Regions from separate parts of the Streptomyces sp. NBC_01775 genome, predicted to be linked through region 3. Evidence: riboswitches for the same ligand, from Rfam matches in the RefSeq annotation. Region 3 holds a riboswitch; each other region holds the start of a gene.
What was found. A riboswitch is a leader RNA that binds a small molecule or an ion and turns the genes downstream of it on or off. The one in region 3 is predicted to bind cobalamin.
Positions count from the first base shown of each region.

Region 1: linked by a shared signal. The riboswitch ahead of metE (5-methyltetrahydropteroyltriglutamate--homocysteine S-methyltransferase) and the one ahead of OHB04_RS14285 (ribonucleoside-diphosphate reductase subunit alpha) in region 3 are both predicted to bind cobalamin.
Region 2: linked by a shared signal. The riboswitch ahead of OHB04_RS26400 (hypothetical protein) and the one ahead of OHB04_RS14285 (ribonucleoside-diphosphate reductase subunit alpha) in region 3 are both predicted to bind cobalamin.

Region 1 is NZ_CP109104.1:1,558,887-1,562,233, reverse strand. It holds gene metE (5-methyltetrahydropteroyltriglutamate--homocysteine S-methyltransferase) at 1-1,455, opposite strand, end outside; cobalamin riboswitch at 1,640-1,862, opposite strand; gene OHB04_RS07205 (CBS domain-containing protein) at 2,054-2,476, shown strand; gene OHB04_RS07200 (NADP-dependent oxidoreductase) at 2,527-3,347, shown strand, end outside.
Region 2 is NZ_CP109104.1:5,921,983-5,925,329, forward strand. It holds gene OHB04_RS26390 (HAD-IIA family hydrolase) at 1-756, shown strand, start outside; gene OHB04_RS26395 (CbtA family protein) at 897-1,688, opposite strand; gene OHB04_RS26400 (hypothetical protein) at 1,704-1,952, opposite strand; cobalamin riboswitch at 1,986-2,107, opposite strand; gene OHB04_RS26405 (glycoside hydrolase family 6 protein) at 2,332-3,347, shown strand, end outside.
Region 3 is NZ_CP109104.1:3,206,100-3,209,446, forward strand. It holds gene mctP (monocarboxylate uptake permease MctP) at 1-373, shown strand, start outside; gene OHB04_RS14280 (GNAT family N-acetyltransferase) at 436-936, shown strand; cobalamin riboswitch at 1,011-1,143, shown strand; gene OHB04_RS14285 (ribonucleoside-diphosphate reductase subunit alpha) at 1,258-3,347, shown strand, end outside.

The DNA.
Region 1 (3,347 bases), 1.6 Mb from region 3:
GGCCACCACCTCGCCGATCTCGGCCTTGATGCGCTCCTCGTACGCGGCGGCGTCGATACGGCCGGCGCGCAGGTCGGCCCGCGCGGTGCGCAGTTGGGCCGTCTGCGGGAACGAGCCGATCGTGGTGGTCGGCAGCAGCGGCAGCCCCAGGTGGGCGCGCTGCGCGGGGGCCCGCTGAGGGTAGGCGGGGGAGCGGTGGGTGTCCGCGTCGGTCACGGCGGCGGCGCGGGCGCGCACGGCGGGGTCGTGGGTGAGCGCGGAGCCCTCGCGCGAGGCCAGATCGGCCCGGTTGGCGGCGAGTTCGGCGGCGACGGCGCCGGTGCCCCGGTCCAGGCCCCGGGCGAGGGTGACGATCTCGCCGGTCTTCTGGCGGGCGAAGGCGAGCCAGCGGGCGATCTCGGGGTCGATGTCGTGCTCGGCGGTGGCGTCCAGCGGGACGTGCAGCAGCGAGCAGGAGGCCGAGACGTCGACCCGGCCGGCGAGGCCGAGCAGGGTGCCGAGGGTGGCCAGGGACTTCTCGAGGTCGTTGATCCAGATGTTGCGCCCGTTGACGACCCCGGCGACCAGCCGCTTGCCGGGCAGCCCGCCCACGGCGGCCAGTGCGTCCAGGTTCGCCGCCGCGGGGCCGGTGAAGTCCAGCGCGAGGCCCTCGACCGGCGCCTTGGCCAGCACGGGCAGGGCGTCCCCGAGCCGGTCGAAGTAGGAGGCGACCAGGAGCTTGGGCCGGTCGGTGAGTCCGCCGAGTTCCCGGTAGGCGCGGCCCGCCGCGTTCAGCTCGGCGGGGGAGCGGTCCTGGACGAGCGCGGGCTCGTCCAGCTGCACCCACTCGGCGCCCGCGGCCCGCAGGTCGGCGAGGACCTCCGCGTAGACGGGCAGGAGCCGGTCCAGCAGGGTCAGCGGTTCGAAGTCCGGCGCGACCCCGGGCGCGGGCTTGGCCAGCAGCAGGTAGGTGACGGGCCCGACGAGGACGGGCCGGGCCGTCAGACCGAGCGCGAGGGCCTCCTTCAGCTCGGCGACCTGCTTGGTGGAGTCGGCGGCGAAGACGGTGTCGGGGCCCAGTTCGGGCACCAGGTAGTGGTAGTTGGTGTCGAACCACTTGGTCATCTCCAGCGGTGCCACCTCCTGGGTGCCGCGGGCCATCGCGAAATAGCCGTCCAGCGCGTCGGCCTCGACGGCCGCGCGGTGCCGGTCGGGGATCGCGCCGGCCATGACGGTGGTGTCCAGGACGTGGTCGTAGTACGAGAAGTCCCCGGTGGGCACCTCGTGGATGCCGCTGTCGGCGAGCTGCCGCCAGGTGGCACGGCGGAGGCCGGCGGCGGTCTCCCGGAGGGCGTCCGCGCTGACGCGGCCCTTCCAGTACCCCTCGATGGCCTTCTTCAGCTCCCGGCTCTGGCCCTGGCGCGGGTAGCCGTACACGGTGGCGTGCGCTGCCGCGGCTGCGGACTCGGCTGTCACGGAACTCTCCTTCGCGAGCGTGTCTCCAGCGGTCCCGGTGCGGGACGAGGACGCGAAGGGTGGTGGCACGGCTGGATGGTGCGCCCGGCTGTGCGCGCCTGTCCGCCCTGCTGTGCGACTCCCCGGATGGTGTCCGGAGCGCCCCCGACCCGCCCTCGAGGTCACCGGGGACCGCACGCGGTCGGCCGCGTGCGGGCAACGGGCAGGTCTTCGGACTCGCGGGCGCGCCTGCCGGTCTCCCGGCGGGCACCTACTGGCCGTCGCTTCCCGGGACCGTACGGACCCAGTGCTCATGACGGCGGTCGTTCCCGCTCACCGCTGCGGGGCAGTCCCGGACTCCCACCGGGTTCCCTCTTACGACGCCTCCCGTCTGGCGGACGGGGCGAACCAGCTGCACCGCCAGCCTAGACGCCCCCGCGCGACGGTGGCCAGTGCGCCCGGACCACCCCTCCCGGCCCCCGCCCCCTCCCTCCCTGTCCGTCCCTGGCGTTTCAGCCCTCGGGCGGCTGGCAACCCGGGGGACGCCGCCTCATCGAGGCAGCCCCGACACGAGTGAACGAGCGCGAGCACCGAAGCAGGAGGATCAGCGATGACCACGATGGCAAACACGGTCCGCGACATCATGACCAGCGGCGCCGACTGTGTGCGTACCGACCAGACGGCGGCGGACGCCGCTCGGCTGATGAAGGAGCTGGATGTGGGCGCGCTGCCCATCTGCGGCAAGGACAACAAGCTCAAGGGCGTGGTCACCGACCGTGACCTCGTGGTGAAGGTGTACGGCGCCGACCGGGACCCCGCCGAGTTCTCCGCAGGCAGCCTGGGCCAGCACGAGGCCGTCACCATCGGCGCCGATGACAGCCCCGAGGACGTGCTCGCGACCATGGCCCAGCACCGGGTGCGCCGCCTGCCCGTGATCGACGGGGACCGACTCGTCGGCATGGTGGCCGTCGCGGATGTCGCCCGCACCCTCCCCCACCCGGACACCGGCGAACTCGTCGACGCGCTGTCCGCGGACTACTGAGCCGGGACCCAGCCACCAGGGAAGAGCATGACCACGATCCGGGGAAGAGCATGACCACGATGCGCGCGATCAGCCAGGACGCCTTCGGCGGGCCAGAGGTGCTGAAGCCGGTGGATAAGCCGAAGCCCCGCCCTCTGCCGACCGAGGTGCTGGTGCGGGTGGTGGCGGCCGGGGTGAACCCGGTCGACATCAAGACCCGCTCCGGCAGCGGCATGGCCGCCGTCCTGGGCGATCCCCCCTTCACCGTCGGCTGGGACGTCTCCGGCGTGGTGGAGGAGGTGGGCTTCGGCGTCCACACCCTCCAGCCCGGGGACGAGGTCTACGGCATGCCGTGGTTCCCCCGCGAGGCAGGCGCGTACGCGGAGTATGTGACCGCGCCCTCACGGCAGTTCGCCCGTAAACCGGAGTCGCTGGACCACGACCGCGCGGCGGGCGTGCCGCTGGCGGCGCTCACCGCCTGGCAGACGGTGGTCGACACCGCCCGCGTCCAGGAGGGCCGACGGGTCCTCGTGCACGCCGCCGCCGGGGGAGTGGGCCACTTCGCCGTCCAGCTCGCCGAGCACCTGGGCGCGCATGTCATCGGCACCGCGCGGCAGGACAAGCACGCCTGGCTGTACGAGCTGGGCGCCGACAAGCTCATCGACTACACCAAGGAGAGCTTCGAGGACCTGGTGAGCGAGGTGGACGTCGTCATCGATCTCGTCGGCGACGGCATCGACCACACGAGCACCCGCTCCCTGGAGACCCTGCGCGGGGACGGGCTGCTCATCGCCGTCCCCTCGGGCGTCTCGGAGGAATTGCTGGGCACGGCGCGGGAGCGCGGGCTGCGCGCCACCGGCTTCCTGGTCGAGCCGGACGGGCACGCGCTGGA
Region 2 (3,347 bases), 2.7 Mb from region 3:
TCCTGGCTCACCGACATGGACGGTGTGCTGATGCACGAGGGGATTCCCGTCCCCGGAGCCGACTCCTTCATCAAGCGCCTCAAGGAGTCCGGACGCCCCTTCCTGGTGCTCACGAACAACTCGATGTACACCCCCAGGGACCTGCACGCCCGCCTGGCGCGCATCGGGCTGGACGTACCCACCGAGAACATCTGGACCTCGGCGCTGGCCACGGCGCAGTTCCTGGACGACCAGCGCCCCGGCGGCACCGCCTACGTCATAGGAGAGGCCGGGCTGACGACCGCGCTGCACGACATCGGCTACGTCCTCTCGGACGCCGACCCCGACTACGTCGTCCTCGGTGAGACCCGCACCTACAGCTTCGAGGCGCTGACCAGGGCCATCCGCCTCATCAACGACGGCGCCCGGTTCATCGCCACCAACCCCGACGAGACCGGCCCCTCCGCCGAGGGCGCCCTGCCCGCCACGGGCTCCGTCGCGGCCCTCATCACCAAGGCCACCGGGCAGCACCCCTACTTCGTGGGCAAGCCCAACCCGCTGATGATGCGCGCGGGCCTCAACGCGATCGGCGCGCACTCGGAGACCAGCGCCATGATCGGCGACCGGATGGACACGGACGTCCGCGCCGGCATGGAGGCGGGCCTGGAGACCTTCCTCGTCCTCACGGGCCTGACCAGGCCCGACGAGATCGAGCGCTACCCCTACCGCGCCTCCAGCGTCGTCGACTCCATCGCCGACCTGGTCGACAAGATCTGACGCCGCCCGGCTCCGCACGGAGCCGCGCCGCCGCCGTACGGAGTAAGAGGCCCGCCCCGGGGATGCGGAGCGGGCCTTCTGGCCGGACCGCCGGACTGACCGACGGAGGTTCGCCATGGCCCGGCCCCGCGGTGCGGGCCCTACGCCGAGGGCCCGCCGTCCGTGCGCTCGCCGGCGCCCGCGCCCCTGGCCAGGCGACCGCAGAGCAGGGCGAAGAGCGTGCCCAGCGCGGTCCACAGCACCGCGTGGGCGGCGAAGGAGAGCACGCGGAAGTCCCACAGCAAGGTGGCGGACACCGGGACGGCGTCGGGGTTGTCCGGGAGCAGGAAGAGCGCGGCGAGCGTGGCGACCACGGTGGCCGCCGCCGCGGACTGCCGGGCCGGCAGCCCGTGCCCGGCGCGGCCGAGCCGTACGTGGAACTGGCGCGCGAGCACCAGCCCCAGCACGCTGATCACCAGCGCGGCCACCCACAGCCCCTGCCGTTCGGTGACGGTGCCGCTGTCGCCCACGCCCGGCGGGTTGGCCGGATAGCGCAGGCCGGGCAGCAGCGAGAGGGCGAGGAAGCCCGCACCGGCCAGCCCGAGGCCACGCTGCCAGGCGCGGCCGTCGGCCATGGGGGCCGAGCGGTAGACCAGCACGTAGGCGAGCGTGAAGAAGACCCCGACGGCGAGGCCCACCACCGCGGCCGTCACCACCAGCCCGAAGTGCTGGGTGCCCCGGGTGAAGACCTCCTCGGCCTCGGCGGCGTGGTGATGGCCCGACTGGGCGGCGGCCGAGCGCTTCTCCTCCAGCCGGATCGCCCTGTCCATCAGGGGTTCGGCCAGCAGCAGCGAGAAGAGCCCGGAAGCCAGCCCGGCGAGCGCGCCGGCGCCCAGGCCCCGGCCGAGAAGGGGCAGCAGCGGGTAGGGAGTTGTCTCAGCGGAGACGGACATGTGTGCGTGCCCCGATCAGTGGCAGGGGGCGCCGAAGAGGTGGCGTCCGTCGTGCGAGAACTCGTGCAGGTAGTTGCCGGTGGCCGAGACGAGGTTGCCGTTGTCGACGAAGACGGCGTAGAGCGCGATCAGCGCCACGATCGCGGCGGCGGCGACGATCAGCCAGTCGCGCGTCCTGACCGTCGCGGAATGGATGGCTGACGGGTCGGCGGTGCCGGCTCCCGAGGCCGCCGCCGGTGTGCTGTGTGCGATGTGCGGAGACATACGCCTTCCTCCTCCTGGGGTTTCCACGCCCCGTCAGGTGGAGAAGCGACGGGTCAGTTCCTGACTCCCGTACGCGTCGCACGCGTACGGACACAGTGGCGGGACCGTCCCGGATTCGCACCGGCTTCCTGCGCACCGTCGCCTCAGTATGGAAATGTGCTGTTCGGAGCGTTGCAGCCTGACATGTGCACTGTCAATAAGGACTCCGTCACGTGGCGTTCGCCGGCCACGCGGAACCGGAGCGTCCGCAGGCCCCTGGAGAGGGCCCGTAACAGCTCTTCGACAGCATCGGTGCCGGGAAAATCCGTGTGACACGATGGAGCGACGATTTGTCCATGGGGGCCGGGGCGTCCCCAGGAATACGGCCAAAGGGGAGTGGATGTACGGCAGTTACGACAGCAGGCCGCCGCGCGCGGCCCGCGTCCGGCTCGCCGCGTCAGGTGCGACAGTGGGGGCGATGCTGCTGCTTGCCGGATGCTTCTCGTCCTCGGACGACAGCTCCGACGACGGCGCCAAGGGCGGCTCCGCTGTCGACCAGCGCCCCAAGTCCGAGTCCCCGTACTGGGTCAACCCCTCGGGAAACGCCGCCAAGCAGGTCAGCACGTACGAGCAGGACGACAAGGCCGACGACGCCAAGCTGATCAAGAAGATCGCGAGTCAGCCGGTTGCCGACTGGATCACCCGCCCCGAGCCGCGCTCCGAGGTCGAACGGCTGACGAAGGACGCGGACAAGGCCGACCGCAGCGCGCTGCTCGTCCTCTACAACCTCCCGCACCGCGACTGCGGGCAGTACAGCCAGGGCGGCGCCAAGGGCGCCGAGGAGTACCGCGCGTGGCTCGACAACGTCGTCAAGGGAATCGGCGACCGCTCCACCACGGTGGTGGTCGAACCGGACGCCATCCCGCACCTGCTGGCCGAGGGCTGCACCCCGAAGCAGTTCCACGAGGAGCGCTACCAGCTGCTGAACGAGGCCGTCAGCAAGCTCAAGCAGCTCCCGAAGACCAAGGTCTACCTCGACGCGGGCAACCCCGACTGGGTGCGCGACCCCGGCGGCCTGGTCGAGCCCCTGAACCGCGCGGGCATCGCCAAGGCGGACGGCTTCGCGCTGAACGTCTCCAACTACCAGACGACGAAGTCCAACCGGGCCTACGGCAACAAGGTCTCGCCGATGGTCGGCAACAAGCCGTTCGTCATCGACACCAGCCGCAACGGCAACGGCCCCGTCAAGGGCGCCGGCGGCGAGGAGTCCTGGTGCAACCCGCGGGGCCGCGCCCTGGGGGAGCCGCCCACCACGAAGACCGGTGACAAGCGGGTGGACGCCTACCTGTGGATCAAGCGGCCAGGCGAGTCGGACGGCGAGTGCAAGGGGGGCCCGAAGGCGGGCCAGTGGTGGCC
Region 3 (3,347 bases):
CCACCGGTGGGCGCTGCTGGCGGGCTGGGCCGTGGGCATGGTCTACGGCACCGTCGCCGCGTACGGCGTCGCCAGCCCGACCCAGAAGCACTTCGGCGGCAGCAACGCGCTGATCCCCGGCATCAAGGAGATCGGCTACATCGGAGTGACCGCGTTCGTGCTGAACGTCCTGGTCACCGTCGTCCTGACGGTGGCGCTCCGCGCCGTGGGGGCGCCGGACGGTGTGGACGAGACCCGGCCCGAGGACTACACGGCGGACGCGCCCGACCAGCGCCCCGCAGGCCCGGTACACGCCGAGGCGCCTTCGGCAGCCGGAGCCGCCCCGTCCGGTCCGGCGTCCTCCACCGCTCCCGCGGCCACCGGGGCCGACTGACCGTCCACCGGGCACGCGATATCCATGGCGGCCATCGTGCGCGGCGGCGCATGATGGCCGCCATGGATATCACGGTCAGAAGGGCACGCGAACAGGAGTACGCCGAAGCCGGGGAGTTGACGGCCGCGGCGTATCTCGACGGAGGACTGCTGGACTTCGGCGCGGAGGACCCTTACCTGGAGCGCCTGCGGGACGCGGCCGGACGCGCGGCGCACGCGGAACTGCTTGTCGCGCAGGACGACACGGGCACGCTGCTGGGCACCGTCACCTTCGTCGGCGGCGGCGGGCCCTTCGCGGAGCGCGCGGGCGCCGGTGAGGGCGAGTTCCGGATGCTCGCCGTACGTGCCGAGGCCCGGGGGCGCGGGGTGGGCGAGGCGCTGGTGACCGCCTGCGTCGAGCGGGCGCGAGCCCGGAAGCTCACCGCGCTCGTACTCTCCACCCAGCACCGGATGCTGCCCGCACACCGGCTGTACGAGCGCCTGGGATTCGCGCGGACTCCCTCCCGCGACTGGTCGCCGGTGCCCGGCCTCCCGGCACTGTGGGCATACGTGCTGGCGCTGTGACCGTCCCTCGGAGGTCTCCGCCTTCGACAGGCCGACACACAATATGTGGGGGCACTGGCACATCCGGGCACTAGATGTATGCTCTTCCCGACCGCCAGCGATGCAGGGGAACCCGGTGCGATTCCGGGACTGTCCCGCAACGGTGTGCGGGCGCCCATGCCGTGTGCGCCCGCGAGTCCGAGCACCTGCGGCGGCTTCGAGGAACGCCCGGGTCTCGTGGGTTGGACCGGCGGTCCGTCGCGTCATGCCCTGACGCGACGTGCCCTGCCCTCCCCTGCGATCGCCCGTGCGGCAGCGAGCAGCAGCGAGGGAGAGCACCGAGTGACCATCGCACCGACCGTACCGGCACCCAGTCAGACGGATGCCGTACCGGAGAGCGACCCATCAGGCACAGGCGACCCGTCCGGCACGCCCCGGAGCGGCGGGGACCCGGCCGCCGAGAGCCTGCGCAGCACGCTCGCCGCCCTCACCGCCGACCTCCCCGCCGCCGTCCCCGGCCCCGTCGAGGCCGCCGCGCTGCGCGGCCGGGCACCGCAGGCGTCCGCCGCTGAACTGCGCACCCTGGCCATCGAGTCGGCCGCGGGGCTCATCAGCGAGGAGCCCTCCTACTCCCGCCTGGCCGCCCGGCTGCTGACCCTCGCGATCCGCGACGAGGCGGCCTCCCAGGGCGTCACCTCGTTCTCCGGGTCGGTGGCGCTGGGGCACGCCGAGGGCCTGATCGCGGACGGCACGGCGGAGTTCGTCGCCGCGCACGCCGCCCGGCTGGACGCGCTGGTCGAGACGGCCGTGGAGGACGGCGCCGACGACCGGTTCGGCTACTTCGGACTGCGCACGGTGCACTCGCGCTATCTCCTGCGCCACCCCACCACCCGGGTGCCCGTCGAGACGCCTCAGCACTTTTTGCTGCGGGTGGCGTGCGGGCTCGCCGCCGACGGCTCCGAGCGGGCTCTGGAGGAGGTCGCCGAGCTGTACGCGCTCACCAGTTCGCTGGCGTATCTCCCCTCCTCGCCCACCCTGTTCAACTCCGGCACCCGCCACCCGCAGATGTCCTCCTGCTATCTGCTGGACTCCCCCATGGACGAGCTGGACTCGATCTACGAGCGCTACCACCAGGTCGCACGGCTGTCCAAGCACGCGGGCGGCATCGGGCTCTCGTACTCACGAATCCGCGCGCGGGGCTCGCTCATCCGGGGGACGAACGGGCACTCCAACGGCATCGTCCCGTTCCTGCGCACGCTCGACTCCTCGGTCGCCGCCGTCAACCAGGGCGGCCGGCGCAAGGGCGCGGCCTGCGTCTACCTGGAGACCTGGCACGCCGACATCGAGGAGTTCCTGGAGCTGCGCGACAACACCGGCGAGGAGGCACGCCGGACCCACAATCTCAACCTCGCGCACTGGATCCCGGACGAGTTCATGCGCCGGGTGGCCGCCGACGAGGAGTGGTCGCTGCTCTCCCCCTCGGACGCGCCCGAGCTGGTCGACCTGTGGGGCGAGGAGTTCGACGCCGCCTACCGCAAGGCCGAGGCCGAGGGCCGCTACCTCAAGCGGCTGCCCGCGCGGCAGCTCTACGGCGCGATGATGCGCACCCTGGCGCAGACCGGCAACGGCTGGATGACGTTCAAGGACACCTCCAACCGCACCGCCAACCAGACCGCCGAGCACGGGCACACCGTGCACTCCTCGAACCTGTGCACGGAGATCCTGGAGGTCACCGACGACGGCGAGACCGCCGTGTGCAACCTCGGCTCCGTCAACCTCGCGGCCCACCTGGGCGAGGCCGGCGCGATGGACTGGGAGCGGCTGGACGCCACCGTGCGGACGGCGGTGACCTTCCTGGACCGCGTCGTGGACATCAACTTCTACCCGACGACGCAGGCCGCGAGCTCCAACTCCCGCTGGCGGCCGGTGGGTCTGGGCATGATGGGGCTCCAGGACGTCTTCTTCCGGCTCGGGCTGCCGTTCGACTCGGCCGAGGCCCGCGAGCTGTCCACCCGGATCGCCGAGCGCGTCATGCTCGCCGCCTACGAGACCTCGGCCGACCTCGCCGAGCGGCACGGCCCGCACGCCGCCTGGGAGCACACCCGTACGGCCCGTGGCGTGCTGCACCCGGACCACTACCCGAACGCCGAGCCGCACTGGACGGACCGCTGGGCGGCGCTGCGTGCCCGTATCGCGGCGACCGGCATGCGCAACTCCCTGCTGCTGGCCATCGCCCCGACCGCGACCATCGCGTCCATCGCGGGCGTCTACGAGTGCATCGAGCCGCAGGTCTCCAACCTCTTCAAGCGCGAGACCCTCAGCGGCGAGTTCCTCCAGGTGAACGCCTATCTGGTGGAGGAGCTGAAGCGGCTGGGGCTGTGGGACGGGCGGGCCAGGGAGGCGCTGCGCGAGGCCAACGGCTCGGTGCAGGA